2 regions of the Pantoea eucrina genome follow, and region 1 is predicted to be linked to the other one. Evidence: predicted binding sites of a transcription regulator. Region 1 holds the regulator's gene; the other holds the start of a gene.
The links. The regulator LexA, encoded in region 1, represses DNA repair genes until DNA is damaged. The targets are predictions, from matches to a motif close to TNCTGTATGTACATACAGNA.
Positions count from the first base shown of each region.

Region 2: LAC65_RS09140 (DinI-like family protein) is a predicted target of LexA. The motif match lies at 2,640-2,659, and genes of this name have one in related genera.

Region 1 is NZ_CP083448.1:252,432-257,136, reverse strand. Features, by position in the region: gene LAC65_RS01145 (CsbD family protein) at 1-47, opposite strand, end outside; gene dinF (MATE family efflux transporter DinF) at 193-1,515, opposite strand; gene lexA (transcriptional repressor LexA) at 1,645-2,259, opposite strand; gene LAC65_RS01130 (diacylglycerol kinase) at 2,365-2,733, opposite strand; gene plsB (glycerol-3-phosphate 1-O-acyltransferase PlsB) at 2,861-4,705, shown strand, end outside.
Region 2 is NZ_CP083448.1:1,936,592-1,941,296, forward strand. Features, by position in the region: gene fliD (flagellar filament capping protein FliD) at 1-640, shown strand, start outside; gene fliS (flagellar export chaperone FliS) at 650-1,030, shown strand; gene fliT (flagella biosynthesis regulatory protein FliT) at 1,055-1,408, shown strand; gene yedD (lipoprotein YedD) at 1,449-1,916, opposite strand; gene LAC65_RS09135 (DUF6388 family protein) at 2,064-2,387, shown strand; gene LAC65_RS09140 (DinI-like family protein) at 2,696-2,935, shown strand; gene LAC65_RS09145 (hypothetical protein) at 2,955-3,221, opposite strand; gene LAC65_RS09150 (hypothetical protein) at 3,367-3,771, opposite strand; gene LAC65_RS09155 (hypothetical protein) at 3,860-4,150, opposite strand; gene LAC65_RS09160 (hypothetical protein) at 4,131-4,520, opposite strand; gene LAC65_RS09165 (helix-turn-helix domain-containing protein) at 4,661-4,705, shown strand, end outside.

The DNA.
Region 1 (4,705 bases):
TTTCCTTTAAACTGTTTCCGGCTGCCACTCGCTTCATCTCTGTTCATTGCATCTCTCCCCGGTTTGCTGAGCCAGACGGTATGCCACCACAGCGCGGGCTGAACCGCCGTATAACCCGCGTGCTGTCACGTTAAGGTTAACCGCTGCAGCACAAACTGCCAGTTTTGTGGGCTACCGCCTGACCGGCTGCTATCACACGCTGAACCAGCTGTCGCGCTGCCAGTGATGACGCCAGATCAGCCCGAGCGTAATGCCTCTCAGCGCGAGAAATACGGTAATAGCCAGCCATAAACCATGATTCCCGAGCCACGGCAGCGTCAGCAGCGTCAGCGCATAGCCCAGCGCCGCCAGCAGCATGCTGTTGCGCATATCCCGGCCGCGCGTGGCTCCGATAAACATCCCATCCAGCAGATAGCACCAGACGCCAGCCAGCGGCAGGATCACCTGCCAGATCAGATAGCGGTCAGCCGCCTCACGCAGCGACTCAATCGAGGTCAGCAGCGCGATAATTGCCGGACCGCAGAGGGCGTAAATCACAGCGAACAGCAGCGCCACAATGCCCGCCTGCCGGCAGGCGGCATACCAGATCAGCCGCAGCCGGCTGCGATCGCCTGCGCCGGTCGCCTCACCGGAGCAGGCTTCCACCGCATACGCAAAACCATCCAGCGCATAGGCAGTAAAAGTCAGGAACATCAGCAATACCGCATTGACGGCGACCACGTCAGCGCCGAGTCGCGCGCCCAGTAGCGTCAGCGAGGCGAAGCAGAGCTGCAGCAGCAGCGAACGCAGCATGATGTCGCGGTTAAGCCGGAACAGGCGCGCGGCGTCGCCGCGCCAGCTGGCTTTAAGCAGCGAAAATGATATGCCGCGCAGCGCCAGCACCCGCGCCACCATCCATAGCCCCACGGCCAGCGTCACATAGTCCGCGACGGCGGTGGCCGCTGCGGCACCCGCCACGCCCCAGTGCCACTGCAGAACAAACAGCAGATCGAGCAGGATATTCACGACGTTGCCGGTAATAAGCAGCACCATCGGCGCGCGCGCATACTGTACGCCGAGCAGCCAGCCGAGGATCACCAGATTTGCCAGCGTGGCAGGCGCGCTGAGCCAGCGGATAGCGATAAAGGTTTGTGCCTGCTGCTGCACCGCCTCGCTGCCGCCCATCAGCGCGGCTGCCAGCTCGCTGACCGGCGTTCGTAGCGCAATGAACAGCACGCCTGCCGTCAGCGCAATCAGCATCGGCTGGATCAGCGCCCGCGCCAGCGCTGGCTTATCGCGGGCGCCGAACGCCTGCGCCGTCAGGCCAGTGGTGCTCATCCGCAAAAAGAGCAGCAGCATAAAGACAAAGCTGGTGGCCGTTGCACCCACGGCTACGCCGCCGAGGTAAACCGGGCTGTCGAGGTGGCCAATGATAGCCGTATCCACAATGCCCAGCAGCGGTACGCTGATGTTAGAGAGGATCATGGGCAGCGCCAGGCGCCAGAGCGTGCGATCAGAAGAGGTAAACAGCGGCATCAGCCAGTCCTGTTATTGCGGGCAACGCGCCTCATGCAGCTGCACGGCGCCACGGTTGGAAGCAGAGGGGTAATATAGCAGACCGCGGCCTGTGCAGGCACAGACCGCAGCGGGGGGACTAACCAGGTATTACAGCCATTCACCGGTACGGACAATACCGACAGCCAGACCTTCAACGGTCAGAGACTGCTGGCGCGTATCCACTTCGATAGGCTGAAAATCGCTGTTTTCCGGCAGCAGATGCACGATAGCACCCTGCTTTTTCCAGCGTTTTACGGTGACCTCGTCGTCAATGCGCGCCACCACGACCTGGCCATTACGCACATCCTGGGTTTTATGCACGGCAAGCAGATCGCCATCCATAATCCCGATATCTTTCATCGACATGCCGCTAACGCGCAGCAGAAAATCCGCGCTCGGCTTGAACAGGTTAGCATCGACCTGATAGTGGGTCTCGATGTGCTCCTGAGCCAGCAGCGGCTCGCCGGCAGCGACACGCCCGATTAACGGCAGTCCACCGCTTGTCTCTTCTTCCATCAGCAAGCGAATGCCGCGCGAGGCGCCAGAGACAATCTCAATGACCCCTTTACGCGCCAGCGCTTTCAGGTGCTCTTCAGCTGCATTGGGTGAGCGGAAGCCCAGCTGTGAAGCGATTTCAGCACGCGTTGGCGGCATGCCGGTTGTATTAATATGGTCGCGAATCAGGTCATAGACCTGCTGCTGCCTGCTGGTTAACGCTTTCATCCCGCCCCCTGGTTGTTTATACAGTCGCTGTGAGTATATACAGGTATTGGCGAAATGAAAACCGCAGCTGCGGCAAAAATCAGCGATATATCGGTACGGGCGGCCTTAATATGCGTGCGGCCAGAGCAGCGTTATCCAGACAAACAGCGCGAGAAGGATCGTCAGCAGTACGGCGGCAGAACCCATATCCTTAGCGCGGCCCGCCAGCGGATGACGCTCCTGGCCGATTCGGTCGACCACCGCCTCAATCGCGCTGTTGAGGATCTCCACCACCACCACCAGTATCACCGAACCAATTAGCAGCACGCGCGTCACTGCGTCCACATCCAGCCAGCAGGCGACAACTACCGCAATCACCGCTGCAACGGCTTCCTGACGAAAGGCCGCTTCATGTTGCCAGGCTGCGCGTATTCCCTGCCAGGAGTAGCCCGCCGCTTTGATGATACGCAGCAGGCCGGTAACGTTATTTGCCATGAATAGGGAACCCTTGAGTAATTTTGGCGTCAATGAGTGCGCAGCGTGCGATGGCACAGCCACAGATCTCCGCTGCACTTTCTGGTATGCTTGCCGCGCTTTGCTAACAAGAGGCTTCAAGTTGTCTATGTCAGGTTGGCGTAAACTCTATTACAAATTATTGAATTTACCACTCTCTATTTTGGTAAAAAGTAAGGTCATACCGACCGATCCGGTTTCGGAGCACGGTATCGATCCCACTCGTCCCGTGATGTATGTTTTGCCTTATGATTCAAAGGCGGATCTGCTTACATTACGCAACCAGTGTCTGCGGCTTGATCTGCCCGATCCGCTCGCGCCGCTGGAGATTGACGGCACGCTGCTGCCGCGCCATGTGTTTATTCATGATGGCCCGCGTGTCTTTCCTTACTATGTGGCGAACCCGGAGTCAGTGAAACTGTTTCACGACTATCTGGATCTGCATCGTAATAACCCGCAGCTGGATGTCCAGATGCTGCCGGTGGCGGTGATGTTTGGCCGTGCGCCGGGTCGTGAAATTCAGGGCGAGCCTACGCCGCATCTGCGCGTACTGAATGGCGTACAGAAGTTTTTCGCCATTCTCTGGCACGGTCGCGACAGCTTTGTCCGCTTCTCTTCCACCGTCTCGCTGCGCCAGATGGCGACCGAACACGGCACGGATAAGTCGATTGCGCAGAAGCTGGCGCGCGTGGCGCGTATTCACTTTGCCCGCCAGCGTCTCGCCGCGGTGGGACCAAGCCTGCCCGCCCGTCAGGATCTGTTCAACAAGCTGCTGCAGTCGAAGGCGATTGAAAAAGCGGTTGAAGATGAAGCGCGCAGCAAAAAGATTTCGCATGAAAAAGCGCAGCAAAACGCCGTTGAGATGATGGAAGAGATCGCGGCAGACTTCTCATATGAGGCGATCCGCGTTACCGACCGCATCATGGGCTGGCTCTGGAGCCGCCTCTATCAGGGCATTAGCGTCAACGGCGGCGAGCGCGTGCGTCAGCTGGCGCAGGATGGTCATGAAATAGTCTATGTGCCCTGCCACCGCAGCCATATGGATTATCTGCTGCTCTCCTACGTGCTTTATCATCAGGGGCTGGTGCCGCCGCACATCGCTGCCGGTATCAATCTTAACTTCTGGCCAGCCGGGCCCATTTTCCGCCGGCTGGGGGCCTTCTTTATTCGCCGTACCTTTAAGGGCAATAAACTCTACTCCACCGTATTCCGCGAATATCTGGGCGAGCTGTTCAGCCGCGGCTACTCGGTTGAGTACTTTGTTGAGGGCGGACGCTCGCGCACCGGTCGCCTGCTCGATCCCAAAACCGGCACGCTTTCAATGACGCTGCAGGCGCTGCTGCGCGGCGGCAGCCGTCCGATTACGTTTGTACCGATCTACATCGGCTATGAGCACGTAATGGAAGTGGGTACTTACGCCAAAGAGCTGCGCGGCGCAGCGAAAGAGAAAGAGGGCTTTGTGCAGATGGTGCGCGGCCTGCGTAAGCTGCGCAATCTCGGTCAGGGCTACGTTAACTTTGGCGAACCGCTGCCGCTGGTTAACTACCTGAACAAGCATATTCCCGAGTGGCGCGAGGCGATCGACCCGATCGATCCGCAGCGCCCCGCGTGGATGACGCCAGCGGTAAACGATATCGCTGCCCGCCTGATGGTGCGCATTAACGAAGCGGGTGCGGCCAACGCCATGAATCTGTGTGTGACCGCGCTGCTTGCGTCCCGTCAGCGCTCGCTGACGCGTGAGCAGCTGACGGAGCAGCTGGAGTGCTACACCCAGCTGCTGCGCAACGTGCCCTATTCACCGGAAGCGACGGTGCCCGATCTGAGCGCCGAAGCGCTGCTGGATCACGCGATGGGCATGAATAAGTTTGAAACCGAGCAGGACAGCATCGGCGATATCATTATTCTGCCGCGCGAGCAGGCCGTGCTGATGACCTACTACCGGAATAACATTCAG
Region 2 (4,705 bases), 1.7 Mb from region 1:
CAGCCAGACGCTGACCGTGGCGCAGGACACGTCAAAAGCCACCACTGCGGTGACCAACTTTGTTAACGCCTACAACACGCTGCTCGATCAGTTCAGCACGCTGACCAAATATACCGCGGTGGAAAAAGGCGCCGACGCGCAGGATAGCAGCAACGGCGCGCTGGTCGGCGACAGCACCCTGCGCAGCATTCAGACGCAGATCAAGGGGCTGCTGACCAACTCCGCCAGCGCTTCCGCCTATAAAACGCTGGCGCAGATTGGTATTACCTCCGATCCCACCTCCGGCAAGCTCACGCTGGATGACAGCAAGCTGAAAACCGAGCTGGCGAAAGATCCGGACGGTATCAAAGAGATGATCGTTGGCGACGGGAAAAAAACCGGCATCACCACGCGCCTGGCCGGTAATCTTACGACCTGGCTCTCAAGTAAAGGGCCAATCCAGAGCGCCAAAGATGGCGTCAGCAAAACGCTGAATGAGCTGACGCAGAAATATAACGACATGAACACACGTATTGACGATTTAGTAGCACGCTACAAAACCCAGTTTACCCAGCTGGATCTCGCCGTCAGCAAGCTCAACAGCACCAGCGACTACCTGACGCAGCAGTTTGACAACATGACCAGCAGCTCGAACAAATAAGGAGTGACCATGTACGGGGCAAATGGCACGCAGGCCTATGCAAAAATTGGCGTTGAGAGCGCCGTAATGAGCGCCACTCAGCCGCAGCTGCTGACGCTGCTGTTTGATGGCGCCGTCAGCGCCGTGGTGCGCGCGCGTCTGTTTATGCAGGATGGCAACATCGCGGGCAAAGGCAGCGCCATTTCGAAAGCGATCAATATTATCGAGGCCGGCCTAAAACAGGGCCTGGATGAAGCGTCGGGCGATGCGCTGACGCTGAACCTTATCGGCCTCTACTCCTATATGGTGCGCCGTCTGGTGGAGGCAAACATCCGCAACGACGTGGCAGCGCTGGAAGAGGTGGAAACCCTGCTGCGCAATATCGCTGATGCCTGGAAAGAAGTCGCTTAATCTTAATTCTTAGGACGCTATGTTATGAATACTGCCCCGCACCTGATGCTGGCTTATCAGCAGATCCTCACCCTCAGCCACGGCATGCTGCGCCACGCCAGCCGCGGCGAGTGGGACGATTTAATTACTCACGAAATGGATTACGTCAGTGCGGTGGAGCGTCTGGCGCAGAGTACGGAAACCGCGCCGCCGTCAGGCCAGCTACAGGAGCAGCTGCGTCCGGTGTTGCGTCATATTCTGGATAATGAGAGCGAAGTCAAACGCCTGCTGCAGGCGCGGATGGATGAGCTGACGCGGCTGGTCAGCCAGTCCTCCGTACAGAAGTCGGTGATGCGCGCTTACGGTCAGCAGGGTGACGTCTGGCTGCCGCAGGGCTGAATGCCAGCCCTCTCCCGCCGGGAGAGGGTCTCTTACTGCATTACTGCGCGGTATGCGCCGCAACCGGTTTCATCAGCTCTGGCTCAATATCCTGAATCACCGCCTCATCGGGCCGCTGCGCCACTTCCGCCAGCGCCTGCTGACACTCTACGGTCGGCTGTTCCACTTTGCGCAGGCGCAGACCATCATACTGCAGCCCACCGTTTTCCAGCACCAGCGGCATCACGCGCGACTGACGGTTGACGTTAACCCAGCGGTCGCTCAGGCGGGTCAGCTTGCCCGGTTTGGCAATGACGCGCTGCCACTGGCGGCAATCCAGCGTGTCGCCGTCGGCAGTGATAATCAGACTGCCCAGCGCCTGGCCGCTGATCAGCTTGCTCTGCGGCCCCACGGTCTGCCAGTTACCCTGCAGCGCGGCCGGCGCCGGGGTTTTTACCGCATCACTGTAGCTGTTAATCTGCGCGCACCCGCTGAGTGCGACGGCGGCCAGCACGATCCACTTTTTCATTTTGATTCCCTGTCCTCGCGTTAATGGCGGCTACGGTATAATTTTTCTCAGGCGTAAGGCAAGCGATCTGCAGCAAAACCCGGCGCGCCTGACAACGCGGCAGGTTGCAGTTACACTATGCGCCGAGTTAATGACCCGGAACCGAGCATGAAAACCCCTGAAGAGTACTATAGCCTGGCGCGCAGCCTGTTTTTCACCGCCCACCCCACCTTTCAGGCCGCGCTGGATGAGCTGAGCGAAAGCGATGCCCGCGCGGCGAATATGTCACTGCGTGAACTGCGCGACTGGCATGCCGAACGGATCTACGCGGCCTTTATCCGGCAGAAAAAGCTGGATGGCATCCTGTTCTCTATTCAGCTCGCCGAGCCGGATAAGGCAGTGGCCGCAGAAGCGATTGAAGCCTATCTGAAGACGCACGCTGAGGCGCTGGGTATGACGTGGGAAGAGTTTTGTATAAAGAATGAGCTGTAACGCTGAGTTATAGCCGGTAAAGTTGTACAAGACGAAAAATATAGTTGTACAAAGACATGTTTTTGTATAAGTTACGCAGCATGACAACCGTCAGGGATTGTCCCTTAACGAATGGTGCGTTTGCGCCACCTCTGGAAGTGGTGCTGGTTTTCCACTTCCAGAGGTTCATTTTTTCCCCGGCTTTTTCCGGCGCTTTTCCTCACTCCGTTGATGCGTACACTTTTTTCCGCCTGTGCCGTCCGCACCCCTTGCTACTGTTTTTATTTACAGTAATATGATGCCCTGACCTTATTTGATGGATGGTTCTGATGTTTGTAGAGCTGATTTATGACAAGCGTAACGTCGCTGGCCTGCCCGGCGCGCGCGAGATGATTCAGGCTGAGCTCGAAAAGCGGGTACAGCGCGTGTTTCCGGAGGCTGAAGTGCGGGTAAAACCGATGGAGCGCAACGGAATCGATACCGATTTAAGCAAAAACGATAAAGCGACCGTTGCGCGCATTGTCGAAGAGATGTTTGATGAGGCGGATATGTGGCTGGTGGCCGACTAGGCCACCCTGCCGTGTGCGGTTAGCTCTCCTGCTCAATATGGTTAACCGCAATCTCTAAATCCTGAATAGTCTGGTCAATATTCTCCAGCAGTTTACTCTGCTCATTGATCAGCTGCTCAAATCGCCCCGCATACTCTTTATCTTTGTACTCGCCGGCATCAAAGGCCAGCCAGTGTGCAGAGAGCGTTTCAGTGTTGGTCTGCGCGTAGTGACGCATCTCTTTAAGCTGTGAGGTAACATCACGCAGGTACTCAGGTTTGGTTTTAATCGCTTCTGAATCGCTCATGCTATTTTCCTTTTTGCTTGTTTTGCCCGTTAAAATAACGTCTGAGTGATTAAAGATAGTCGATAATAGCGAAGCCGCATTAAGAATAGTCGGAAGTGGGTTTCAGGCCGGGGCTGACATCCCTGTCAGTACAGATAGCTACGCATCAGAGATATTTGCGCGCCAGCGTCATCAGTTCCGCTTTGGCAGCCTCTCCCAGCTGGCTCACGCCATGTTCAACAAACGTAAACGCCTGGACAAAATCTTTCACCCCGGCATCCAGCGCCGCTGCGGCGGGTGACGCTCCCTCTGTCTGAGAAGGTGCTGCCACCTCTGCCGGCGCAGCATCCGCGCGGGCAGAGGCCGTCGTCAGGGGATCGCCTGCCACAGGTTGTGGTGTTGCATCAGCCGGTACGCTCTCCTCTGGTGTCGCGGCCGCCTCTGCGCTCGTCGCCACCTCTTCCGTTACCGCCGGGCTGGCCGGTGCCGTCTCGTTAGCAAAGTTCTCCAGCGGAGAAACATCGTGTGGATCCGCTGCTGCTGCCGGGTTAACGCTCTGTTGTTCGCTCATGGTACTCTCCTTCTTTCGGGTTAACGACCGCCGCTGCCGTAGCCATACCGCGATCTGACGGGTAATATTCATCACTGCTTCCCTGCCGCTAGCTGCTGCGTTTAGCCGGTCTGGCCTTTTCACGCACCACTATTCCGTCAATTTTTAGCTGCAGGTCTGCCAGCTGTTCTGTCAGTTCGGCCACCCGCGCTTCGCGGCGGTCAGAGATTTGCCGGTACTCTTCCCGGATATTTTCGACGCGCTGGTTGGCTTCATTGCTGACGTAGATAAACATCGCGGTCATGGCAATGCATATCAGCGATAACAGCAGCATCATTCCCCCCAGCAGCAGCTGACGCCGGTGATTTCTGATCGTGAATTCACTGTTTATCTGCACCATCACGGTTCTCCTCAAGCGTGGTAATCAGTTGATTGATCTGACTGCGAAATTTATCGCTGTGATCGGTCTCAGTCGTTGCCAGCAAAATGCCCAGCGCATTTTTTATCAGGCGCAGATCGGTCTCCAGCGAAGAGATGCGACGCAAATTGCGATCGTGGCGAATGCGCAACTCATCATTCTCCTGCCGCATCAGCGCATGACTCTCTTTCAGTAACATCACCTGCTCTTTGTAACTGGTGATAATCTCCCCGCCTGCACGATTGCTGGTTACGATGGTTGCAATCCCGGCCAGTAATGGTTTCCAGAACACCGCTGCTGCACCACCGCCGAGAAGCAGTGCGCCAACGCTGGTGATGAGACTACTCTCCATGCCTTACCTCTCAGTACTGGCAAGGGCTCCGCCCGGAATACACTGGCCTCCCCTTGCCAGTCATACGATCAGTGTATTTTAAGTTTACTTTAATCATTTAATTTAAGTATACTTAAGTAAACCTTTCAGGAGTTGTCAAGATGAAAAATCAGGAAACGCCAGGCCAGCGCATTCGCGAACGCCGT